Regions from separate parts of the Desulforamulus hydrothermalis Lam5 genome, predicted to be linked through region 2. Evidence: riboswitches for the same ligand, from Rfam matches in the RefSeq annotation. Region 2 holds a riboswitch; the other holds the start of a gene.
What was found. Region 2 has a riboswitch for molybdenum cofactor ahead of DESHY_RS00735 (ABC transporter substrate-binding protein). Riboswitches for the same ligand answer to the same signal wherever they lie in the genome.
Positions count from the first base shown of each region.

Region 1: another riboswitch for molybdenum cofactor. It lies ahead of DESHY_RS11875 (molybdopterin-binding protein); the one in region 2 lies ahead of DESHY_RS00735 (ABC transporter substrate-binding protein).

Region 1 is NZ_CAOS01000013.1:346,813-351,612, reverse strand. It holds gene DESHY_RS11880 (molybdopterin-dependent aldehyde oxidoreductase) at 1-2,001, opposite strand, end outside; gene DESHY_RS11875 (molybdopterin-binding protein) at 2,074-3,093, opposite strand; molybdenum cofactor riboswitch at 3,179-3,295, opposite strand; molybdenum cofactor riboswitch at 3,363-3,480, opposite strand; gene guaA (glutamine-hydrolyzing GMP synthase) at 3,984-4,800, opposite strand, start outside.
Region 2 is NZ_CAOS01000001.1:132,524-137,323, reverse strand. It holds gene DESHY_RS00745 (polyprenyl synthetase family protein) at 1-569, opposite strand, end outside; gene DESHY_RS00740 (hypothetical protein) at 766-1,065, shown strand; tRNA gene DESHY_RS13825 (tRNA-Sec) at 1,224-1,321, shown strand; gene DESHY_RS00735 (ABC transporter substrate-binding protein) at 1,443-2,327, opposite strand; molybdenum cofactor riboswitch at 2,495-2,634, opposite strand; gene DESHY_RS00730 (hypothetical protein) at 2,876-3,067, opposite strand; gene DESHY_RS00725 (hypothetical protein) at 3,075-3,380, opposite strand; gene DESHY_RS00720 (YkgJ family cysteine cluster protein) at 3,411-4,061, opposite strand; tRNA gene DESHY_RS00715 (tRNA-Gly) at 4,148-4,222, opposite strand; gene DESHY_RS00710 (universal stress protein) at 4,480-4,800, shown strand, end outside.

The DNA of each region.
Region 1 (4,800 bases), on a different contig from region 2:
GGAGGTGGCCAGCAGACCCATGTCTGCACCCTGGCCGTGGTCTTGCCAGTTGGTACTTATCTGAACTCTGCCGTCTGCCAGCAGTTCTACCCACACTTCAGCGCCGTCTACGCCGTCCAGGCCGCAGCCGTAGACACCGACAGATACGCCGACGCCGCGCTTCTTCTCCGGCGTAGATAGCTTTTTAGCCTTCTCCAGAGCAGCCTGATACTTGGGACGGATAGCGTCGATCAACTCGGTTATAGAGTATACTTCAGGCTCATGACCGGAGGGGTTGGTATCACCGGGGCGGTAAGCGTTAATATAGCGCAGTTCCAGCGGATCCATGCCCAATTTCTCAGCCAGGACGTCCATTAGAGTCTCGGAGGCAAAGAAGCTCTGGGGTGAACCGTAAGCCCGGAAGGCGGAACCCCAGCAGTGGTTGGTGCAAACCGTGTAGCCTACGCCGCGGATGTTCGGAATGCCATAGCCGGCGCCAATGAACTGGGCACCACGCAGAGTCAGGAGGTCGCCAAACTCGGAGTAAGGACCATGGTCCACTGCCCAGTTGCTTTCCATGGCAATGATCTTGCCGTCCTTAGTAGCGCCGTACTTCAGGTCGATAAAGAAAGGTGACCGCTTGCCGGTGTAAGTAATCTGCTGGTAGTAGTTGAAGTTCAGGAAGCAAGGCTTGCCGGTAGCCATGGCAGCAGCACCCACCAGTGCCTCAATGGTGGGGCTGAACTTGTAGCCGAAGGTACCGCCCACACCGGGGAACTGGGACAGGAACAGGTTTTTGCCCGGCTCGAGGCCTAGGCCTTCGCCAATCATGAGGGCGTGCAGGTCCAGGCCGATACTCTTCGACAGAATTTGCAGGTTGCCGTTTTCGTCATAGTAAGCGGCGGCAACATCCGGCTCGACGGGCAGGTGGGGCTGGCGGCCGACGTATAAGTCTTCCATAGACACCACAACATCTGCTTTTTCCATCAGCGGCGCAGTGTCTTCACCCTTTTCGATAAGCTGCTTATAATAAACATTGGGGGTACCGGGGTGAATCTCAATGGCATCGGGTTCCATGGCAGCAGGAGCACTCATGTAAGGCGGCAGAATTTCCAGTTCTACTTTAACTTTTTCTACAGCAGCCTGGGCGTTTGCTTCCGTGTCGGCGCAGACAATGGCAATGGCGTCGCCGAACTGGAAGACCTTTTCATCACACAGGATCGGACGGTCATAGCTGTCCCCCTTGTTGTTTGGGAAGTTCAAGCCGTTAATGCGGTTTTTACCCTTAATATCCTTATGCGTAACAACCTTGTAAACACCGGGCATTTTTTCAGCTTCGGAGGTATCGATGGAGAGAATCCTGGCATGAGAAACCTGGGCCTGGACCAGTTTGAGCTGCAGGGTGCCGGGCGGCATCCGGAGACCGAAGTCGGAGCCGTATTCAATGGTGCCTGTGACCTTGCCCACAGCAGATGGACGTGGATAATCGGTACCCAAGATCTTGCCGTCAGCCGGCATCCGGAAGCTCAGGTCTTCTACAGTGATTTCACCGCGCATCAGCTTGGCAGCCGCCATCACAGCGTCCACGATGGGCTTGTAACCGGTGCAGCGGCAGACATTTCTGTGCTTCTGAAACCAGTCGCGTACTTCTTCCCGGGTCGGGTTCGGGTTTTGGTCCAAGAGACCCTTGGCGGATACAATAAAGCCAGGGGAACAGAAGCCGCACTGGGCAGCGCCGTATTTAACCCAGGCCAGTTGCAGGGCGTGCAGGTTGGTGGGGGTGCCGATACCCTCAATGGTGGTAATAATGGATTCGTCGGGAATGCGTTTCATCTTGTAGGCGCAGGACATGATTACCTTGCCGTTCAAGATCACCGAGCAGGCCCCGCACTGGGCTTTGCCGCAGCCAACCTTGGTTCCGGTCAGGTGCAGTTGTCCACGCAGGACATCTGCCAGCATAGCTTCCGGATCGGCAACTACAACAGTAGTAACACCGTTGATGTTAAGCTTCTTTTTAATCAATTTTTTACACTCCTTCTCTATTTATTAAATCTTTAAGGCCTGTCAAACAGCACCTTAAATTTCAATTCCAAGTTATTTGCCAAAACCACAGTCCGGATATCTGCATTCCTTACAGTTAACACAGAGACCACCGTGACCCAGAGCAACAATATCTCTGCGGGTTATTTCTTCCCCTGCCAAAATGCGAGGGACCACCAGGTCAAAAATACTGCTGCGGCTGTACATTACACAACCTGGCAACCCCAGAACCGGTACTTTTCCCATGTAGGCCACCATAAACATAGCCCCGGGCAAAGTGGGTGCACCGTAGGTAACAATGCGTCCACCGGCAGCTCTGATTCCGGCGGGAGTCAAATCGTCGGGGTCTACAGACATGCCTCCGGTAGCTGTTATCATCTCAGCCCCCTCTCGCAATAACTGGTTGATTGCATTTACAATCATTTCTGTGCTGTCAGACACAAATATCTGTCTGAAGACATAACTCCCCCACGACGCTATTTTTTTGGTTACTACCGGTCCAAATTCATCCTGAATTCGACCATGATACACTTCACTGCCGGTGGTGACAACACCAACTTTTAAAGATCTAAAGGGTTTGACCTCAATCAACGGGTAGTTAATTCGACATATATTTTCAATATTGCGAATTTTGTCGTCCTTAATAACCAGAGGAATGATTCTGGTACCCGCTAATACTTTATCCTTTTCAACTATTTGGTTGGTATGTAGAGTTGCAAACATTACATCTTCCAGTTCGTTAATACTGTATAAAGCATCTGAATTTACCTTAAGCAGCCCCTTTTCTTTGGCCACCAGGTTTACCTTGCCCTCTTTAGGTTCAGTAAGGGTTATGCCGTGACCGGCAGCTGCCCTGGCAATTCTCAGGGCTGCGTCATCTTCATGCAATAGGTCTTTATTTATTTCCCATACGTACAAGTTTTGCTTGCCCAGATCCAACAGTCTTGGAATATCTTCAAACTTTACAATGTGCCCTTTCTTGAATGCCCTGCCCTTAAATTTACCCGGTATAATCTGGGTAATATCGTGGCAGAGAACCATTCCCACCGCCTCCTGGACCGGTACCATCTTCATAACCATATCCCCCTTGTATTTATGATAGAAAAATAAAAACCAGGATGCTGTGGAAGGATAAACAGCACCCTGGCATTCTACCCCCAAGGTTTACTACTATACTCCTTTCCACACGGGAGGCTTAATGGTTTCCCATTAAACCCTATCGGCTTGGCCGTCATAGCACTGCCTTAGACTACCAAGCTCGGAGCTCACAATTCAGATTTATCTTGTTAAAAAATAAAAACCAGAGTCTCCGCAAAGAAGCAGGCAGACCCTGGCCTTGTTAGCCAAGTATTTACCGTACTCCTTTCCTCACGGGAGGCCCACCGGTTTCCCGGTGAACCCTAACGGCCGGGAGATCATGGCTTATGCTTTAGATCTAACGGCTCGGAGACAAGTTCGTTGAAATTTATAGCAAAATCCATACCATATATTATCCGTTATAATCCGTTCTATAATAAATCAATTTTGCATTGCCTTTTATTTTCGGTGTTCTATAATGGTAAAAATGTTCCAAAAAAAGACAAATCTGCTTCTTAATTAATTAATTATCCGACTGTGGGTTATATTCTACGCAAAATTTAATATTTCCTTTGTAAACAAAGATCAGATGTTGTCGAATAAATACCTTCTTTTTTATTGCTAGCTAACCTCAACTTAATAAGCCCGTCAAAAGGTTCCCGCTTAAATTGGAAATCAGGCGTAGAGAAAGACTAATCCGTATTTTCCAAAAAGTGCATCAGCCATTCGTTGGTTCTTTGCTATTATTGAACACCGCTTAATGACCACTTCCGGTTATGCCAGGCAACTGTCATGCTCTATGAATTGGAGGTAGGGCTTCAAATGGACAGTATAAAATTAATCCCTGCAAGCCCTATAATATAGAATCTTGCAGGGTTTTTCTTTTACTATTCCCACTCAATAGTACCCGGCGGTTTGGAAGTAATGTCGTACACCACCCGGTTAACCTCTGCCACCTCGTTGACCAGGCGGGTAGAAATGTTGGCCAGCACCTCATGGGGGATGCGGGCCCAGTCGGCGGTCATGCCGTCATGGCTGTAAACCGCCCGCACCACCACAGCATAAGCGTAAGTACGCCCGTCACCCATGACACCGACGCTGCGCATGTCCGGCAACACCGCAAAGTATTGCCAGATTTCCCTGGCCAAGCCGGCCTTTTTAATTTCATCGGTCACCACAAAATCTGCCTCGCGCAATATGGCCAGTTTTTCCCTGGTGATTTCACCCAGTATCCTGACCGCTAAACCGGGGCCGGGGAAAGGCTGGCGCCAGACAATTTCTTCCGGCAGGCCCAGTTCTTCGCCTAACCGGCGCACTTCATCCTTAAACAGCCAGCGCAGGGGTTCAATCAGTTCAAACTGCATATCTTCCGGCAGGCCCCCCACATTATGGTGGGATTTAATGACGGCCGCTGTGGCGGTGCCGCTTTCCACCACATCCGGGTACAGGGTGCCCTGTACCAGAAAATCAATATCGCCCAGTTTCCTGGCTTCTTCCTCAAACACCCGGATAAACTCGGCACCAATGATTTTACGCTTTTGTTCGGGATCGGTAATACCCTTTAGTTTCTCTAAGAAACGTTCCGAAGCGTCCACATGCACCAGTTTGATGTTAAACCGGTTGCGGAAGGTTTCTACCACCTGCTGTGCTTCGTTCTTTCTTAATAAACCGTGATCTACAAACACACAGGTGAGCCGGTCACCT
Region 2 (4,800 bases):
TCCTGGACCGGTGCTCCGGCGGCCACAGCTCCCAGCTGGCAACTGGCCGCAATTAACAAAGCCGTTTTACGTTCTATGCGGTAAAAATAGTCGCGCCAACTTTGATCCGCCTTGAAGGCGGTAGAAATTTGGTGAATTTCTCCTTCACACATTTTTACACTGGTTTCTGCCAACACCTTGGCAATTACCGGGTTCTCATATTGTGAAATAAGCACCAGAGATTTGGCAAACAGATAATCTCCTGTGTGCATGGATATGGCATTGCCCCAATTGGCTTTTACTGTGGGAGTACCCCTTCTGGTCTGCGAATTATCCACCACATCGTCATGTACCAATGATGCCATATGAATCAGTTCTAAAGCCACGGCCAGGGGCAAAAGTTTTTCCAAGCTGTAGTTGTATAACTTACCTGCCAAAAGCGCAAAAGCCGGACGTAAACGTTTTCCTCCGGCATTCAATAAGTGCATGGATGTTTGAGTTAGCAGTGGATCACGGGATTGAACAACCGCTTTAATTTCCTGTTCAACTAATTCCAGGTCTTCCCTAACCTGTCTGAAAAAATCCAGCATATTGCAAACCGTCACCTACTTGAGAGTATCTTTCCACCATAACAGGTACTTATTCGCCAATAGTTAAAAAATTCCTCTATTTTTAGCTTAACCTTCAGCCGGCATATTTTTGTTATACCGGCAAATCTTGATCCTGCAGGAAAATCCCTCTGGGCGGTGAAATTACCAATATAAATATTTTTTAGGAGAGATCACGATGACAAAAAGATTTATTCCCCGCCGGGATCTCGTGGATCTGCTTGATACTGAAACCATGCGCAGTTTTCTTCTGCAAGTTTTGCAGCATATCGATGACAGCCAAACTCTTCCTTATTATAATCCGAAACTGGATAAGCTGGGACACGAAGTTCTCAAAACAGCTTTTCAATTCGGCCTGGTCAATCTTAACGGTGGGTGCCCCGGCTGTGGAGGTTGCTCCGCTGAGACGCAGGCTGATCATCCAAAACCGGATCAAACATCTGAAAAAGGAAAAATCATTCCCTTTAAGCGGGAATAGCAAGCTAACGGCTAACATAAAAAACAAGCAGGTTGACCGGCATAGCCGAGGCGGGCAAACAAAACCGCAAGTAACATATTTGCCGGCGACAATTTATTGTCTGCGAACCTTTACTATGTTATAATAAGACGGAAATTAATAACTTTTAGATATACCTTGGGAGTGGATGGTGCCTGGTGGTGCTCCTGGTCTTCAAAACCAGTCGTTGGGCAGCGCTCCTGTCCATGGTGGGTTCGATTCCCACACACTCCCGCCAGTAATTTGAAGGCTTCCGAGCAATCGGAAGCCTTCAAAATTTGGTGGTTTGCTGATTCCCGGCCGGCCACTTGGTAACCCCCTGCATTTGCAAGGAGAAATCGGGCCGGCTCACGTTATACTTATTTACCCGGTTCACTTGCTTCTTTTCCTGCGTCCGGAGAAAAGAGAGATTCGCCGTATTTCTCCCGACCAAACTCCCCGATTATTTTTTGAGTATCAGGATTTATCATATACTCCACAAACGCTTTAGCCCCGGCAGCGTTAACTTTGGAAAATTTATTGGGGTTTACTTGCATGACATGGTAAATATTAAGCAAATCTTTGTCACCCTGGGAAACAATAACAAGTTTAAGATTTTTCTTCTGGGCAAGATAAGTGGCCCTGTCGGTTAAGGTATAACCTAATTTTTCATTGGCGATGTTCAATGTTTGACCCATGCCGCTGCCGGATTCCTGATACCATTTCTGTCCTTGCGGATCAATTTTGGCCGCCTCCCAGAGAGCGAGCTCTTTTTTATGTGTGCCTGAATCATCCCCTCTTGAAACGAAAATCGCACCCTTTGCTGCTATTTTTTGAAAAGCTTCCTTACTGCTCCTGGCTTGTTTTACACCGGCCGGGTCATTCTCCGGCCCGACAATAATAAAATCATTGTGCATCACTAACCGGTAATTAATAACCGCTCCGGCATCTACCAAAGGTTTTTCAGACTTGGGAGCATGGGTTAACAGCACGTCGGCTTCTCCCTTTTCCCCCATTTTCAAGGCTTGTCCGGTTCCTACCGCAACAGCCTTAACCCGGTAGCCGGTTTGTTTTTCAAAATCCGGGATGAGAATATCAAGGAGTCCGCTGTCCTGGGTGCTGGTGGTAGTTGCTAAAATTACATCCGGCGTTTCCGGCTTGGCTGCCTCATTACTGTTCTCCTTGGGCTCGCTTTTACCCTGACATCCAACCATAAATGCAGCAAGCAGTGCAAAAATTACAGCAATAGTACTTATTTTACGCATCATGCAATCTCTCCTTTAAAACAGAGCAATTTGAACTAAATTACTTAATCAACCTGTTAAGACAAAACGCAGACCATGGGCATGAAACAACAGCAGTATTGCAGGCTTTGGTAAGGCAATTAAAAAACCGGGCTTTATCCCCGGAAAAGGAAACAAAGCTCGGCATTACCTGTCGTCTATCATCTCCTTTCCGCAACGGGAGGCATGCCGGTTTCCCAACATACCCTGTCGGTCCAAAAACCATAACAATGTTACAAGAATTTATAACAGTGTCTACAGGTTATTGGACTCGGAGTTTTAATTTTAATGCTTAATTCTGCAAAATTATCGGTAATCCTTTTTATCTGACAGAAAAATTTAAAAACTAAGCCGGTTTTTGACCGCTAATTATATAGCTGACTTCCCGGCTGTTTTACGCAGAAACCCCTGCCGGTTCGCCAAATTTGCAAGTATTGCGGATTGCTGTAATCATCTTCCATAATTATCCACATTATCCACTGTTTTATCCCCAGTTTTTTCCATGACACATGTTAATCCGGCAAATGACCCTATTCGCGTAAAATGTTGGGCCGGTCTGACCAAGCTAATTCTTTGGTCAAATCTCTAATGGCATTTTTCAACCGCTCTTCTTCAATCTTCAACCTTTGGATGTCTGACCTGACAAGCATTAATTGTTTGATCAGCTCATTGATATGGGCTAATTTTTGCTTATGCCGGTAAGTTCGAATATCAGTTACCATAAATTTATTATTCCCCAAATTTTAACAAGTTATCCAAATCGTCAGAAGCTTTTTGGATAGCTTTTTTTAAAGCTGCTTCCCGTGCTTTAAGCTCAAAATAGCCATAATATGCCAAGGACTGCCGCTGCTGTAAACGAATTAGCAAGCCCGGCTCAATGCCCTGTGGTAATTGATCAATCATCGCTTGGTAATCCGGCAGGTTAAGGTTATCAAAGTATTTTAAAAACTGTCTGACTTCCAAAATTTCCTTTACCAAGGCGTTTAATTTTTTTAATTGGTTACGCTTGCGAATTTCTTTAATTTGTGTAACCATGCCGATCACCAAATTAAAATTTTTCTTATTTTAGGGCTTATATAATTTGCTCCACAGCTTCCGGCTGCAAATATCCGCTAAAAGAACCTGGCGGTAACTGGTTTTATCGGTAAAGCCATTGGCTGGATAATCGGCCAGGTTGGGGTTAGGGTTGTGTGCTTCATGCGCAACCGGCTTACGCCCTGCTTGGCGGCTTTGCCACAGCCACTGGCGCACCAGTTCATCCATGCCTGCATTTACCAATTCTGAGCGCAACTCCTGTGCCCTTAAGGTACTCTCCAGGCAAATAAAGCTCTGGCAAACCAGGGAACGGCATGCATAAGCGGAACAAATTCGCTCTTGTTGATTGAGAAAAATACAAGCCCCTTCCAGGGTGAAGCCCAGGCTGATATCAACCGCACCGCCTTCCACATATACATAGCAATACTTTTCCAGAAAATCCAGCAGCGGCCGGCGTTTATCCAGTTGTAACAGGTTAGCTTGTTGCAAATAATTATAAACATCAATACTGGTCAGGGGTATACGTTCCCAACAGCATTCATCGCAACCCCGGCAAGGAGGATCAGTATTTTTTTCTATAAATTCGTTAACCGCATCCAGATAGTCCTGCACAGTGGCCCTTGGATGTAAAACTTCAATATCATACAGGTTACCCGTCTTTTTATATACGCGTATTTTCACGTCTTTCCCTTACTTCCCTCAGAAAAGTTTGCAAGATTGTTTTACAAGAAACACAAAAAGCAGGGTTTCCCCCTGCTGGATACAGCTGGAGCGGAAGACGGGATTCGAACCCGCGACCCTCGCCTTGGCAAGGCGATGCTCTACCACTGAGCCACTTCCGCATCAACAATGTTAATATAGCATAAATCTTAAAGTTTGTCAAAAGCAAATATTTTAAAATACGAACTTTTACCTGGTTTTAGTCCTGCATACAAGTATTCCCTTCTTAAACATTATTCTAAACGGGCCCATTCATTCATAAAGTATATCAGGCAAACATGAAGGGGGTGATGAAGATCAGTCAGCGCATATCCTCCCCAAAATAGCAGGAATTTTTAATATTTAAGAGAACTACACCTAAAAACAAGGAGGATATGCTATGTATAAAAAAATTTTGGTACCCTTAGACGGCTCTGAACGTGCCAGAAAGGCCCTGTCCCATGCTGTTGAGTTAGCGGCAAAACTGGCTGCCAAGATAACTTTAATGCATGTGGTGCCCAGTTTACCTCCCTATGTAAATACGGCCGTGGATCGTTTAGGCCAGGCGCAGCAAGCCATTGTTGAAGAATTAATGAAAAACGGCCAGGAATTACTTGATCAATATATTTCTATGTTTAGTGGTAATAACATAGCTGTTGATACATTTATTGTCATGGGGCAACCGGCAGACGAAATCTTAGAAAAAGCCCGGGCCGAAAAT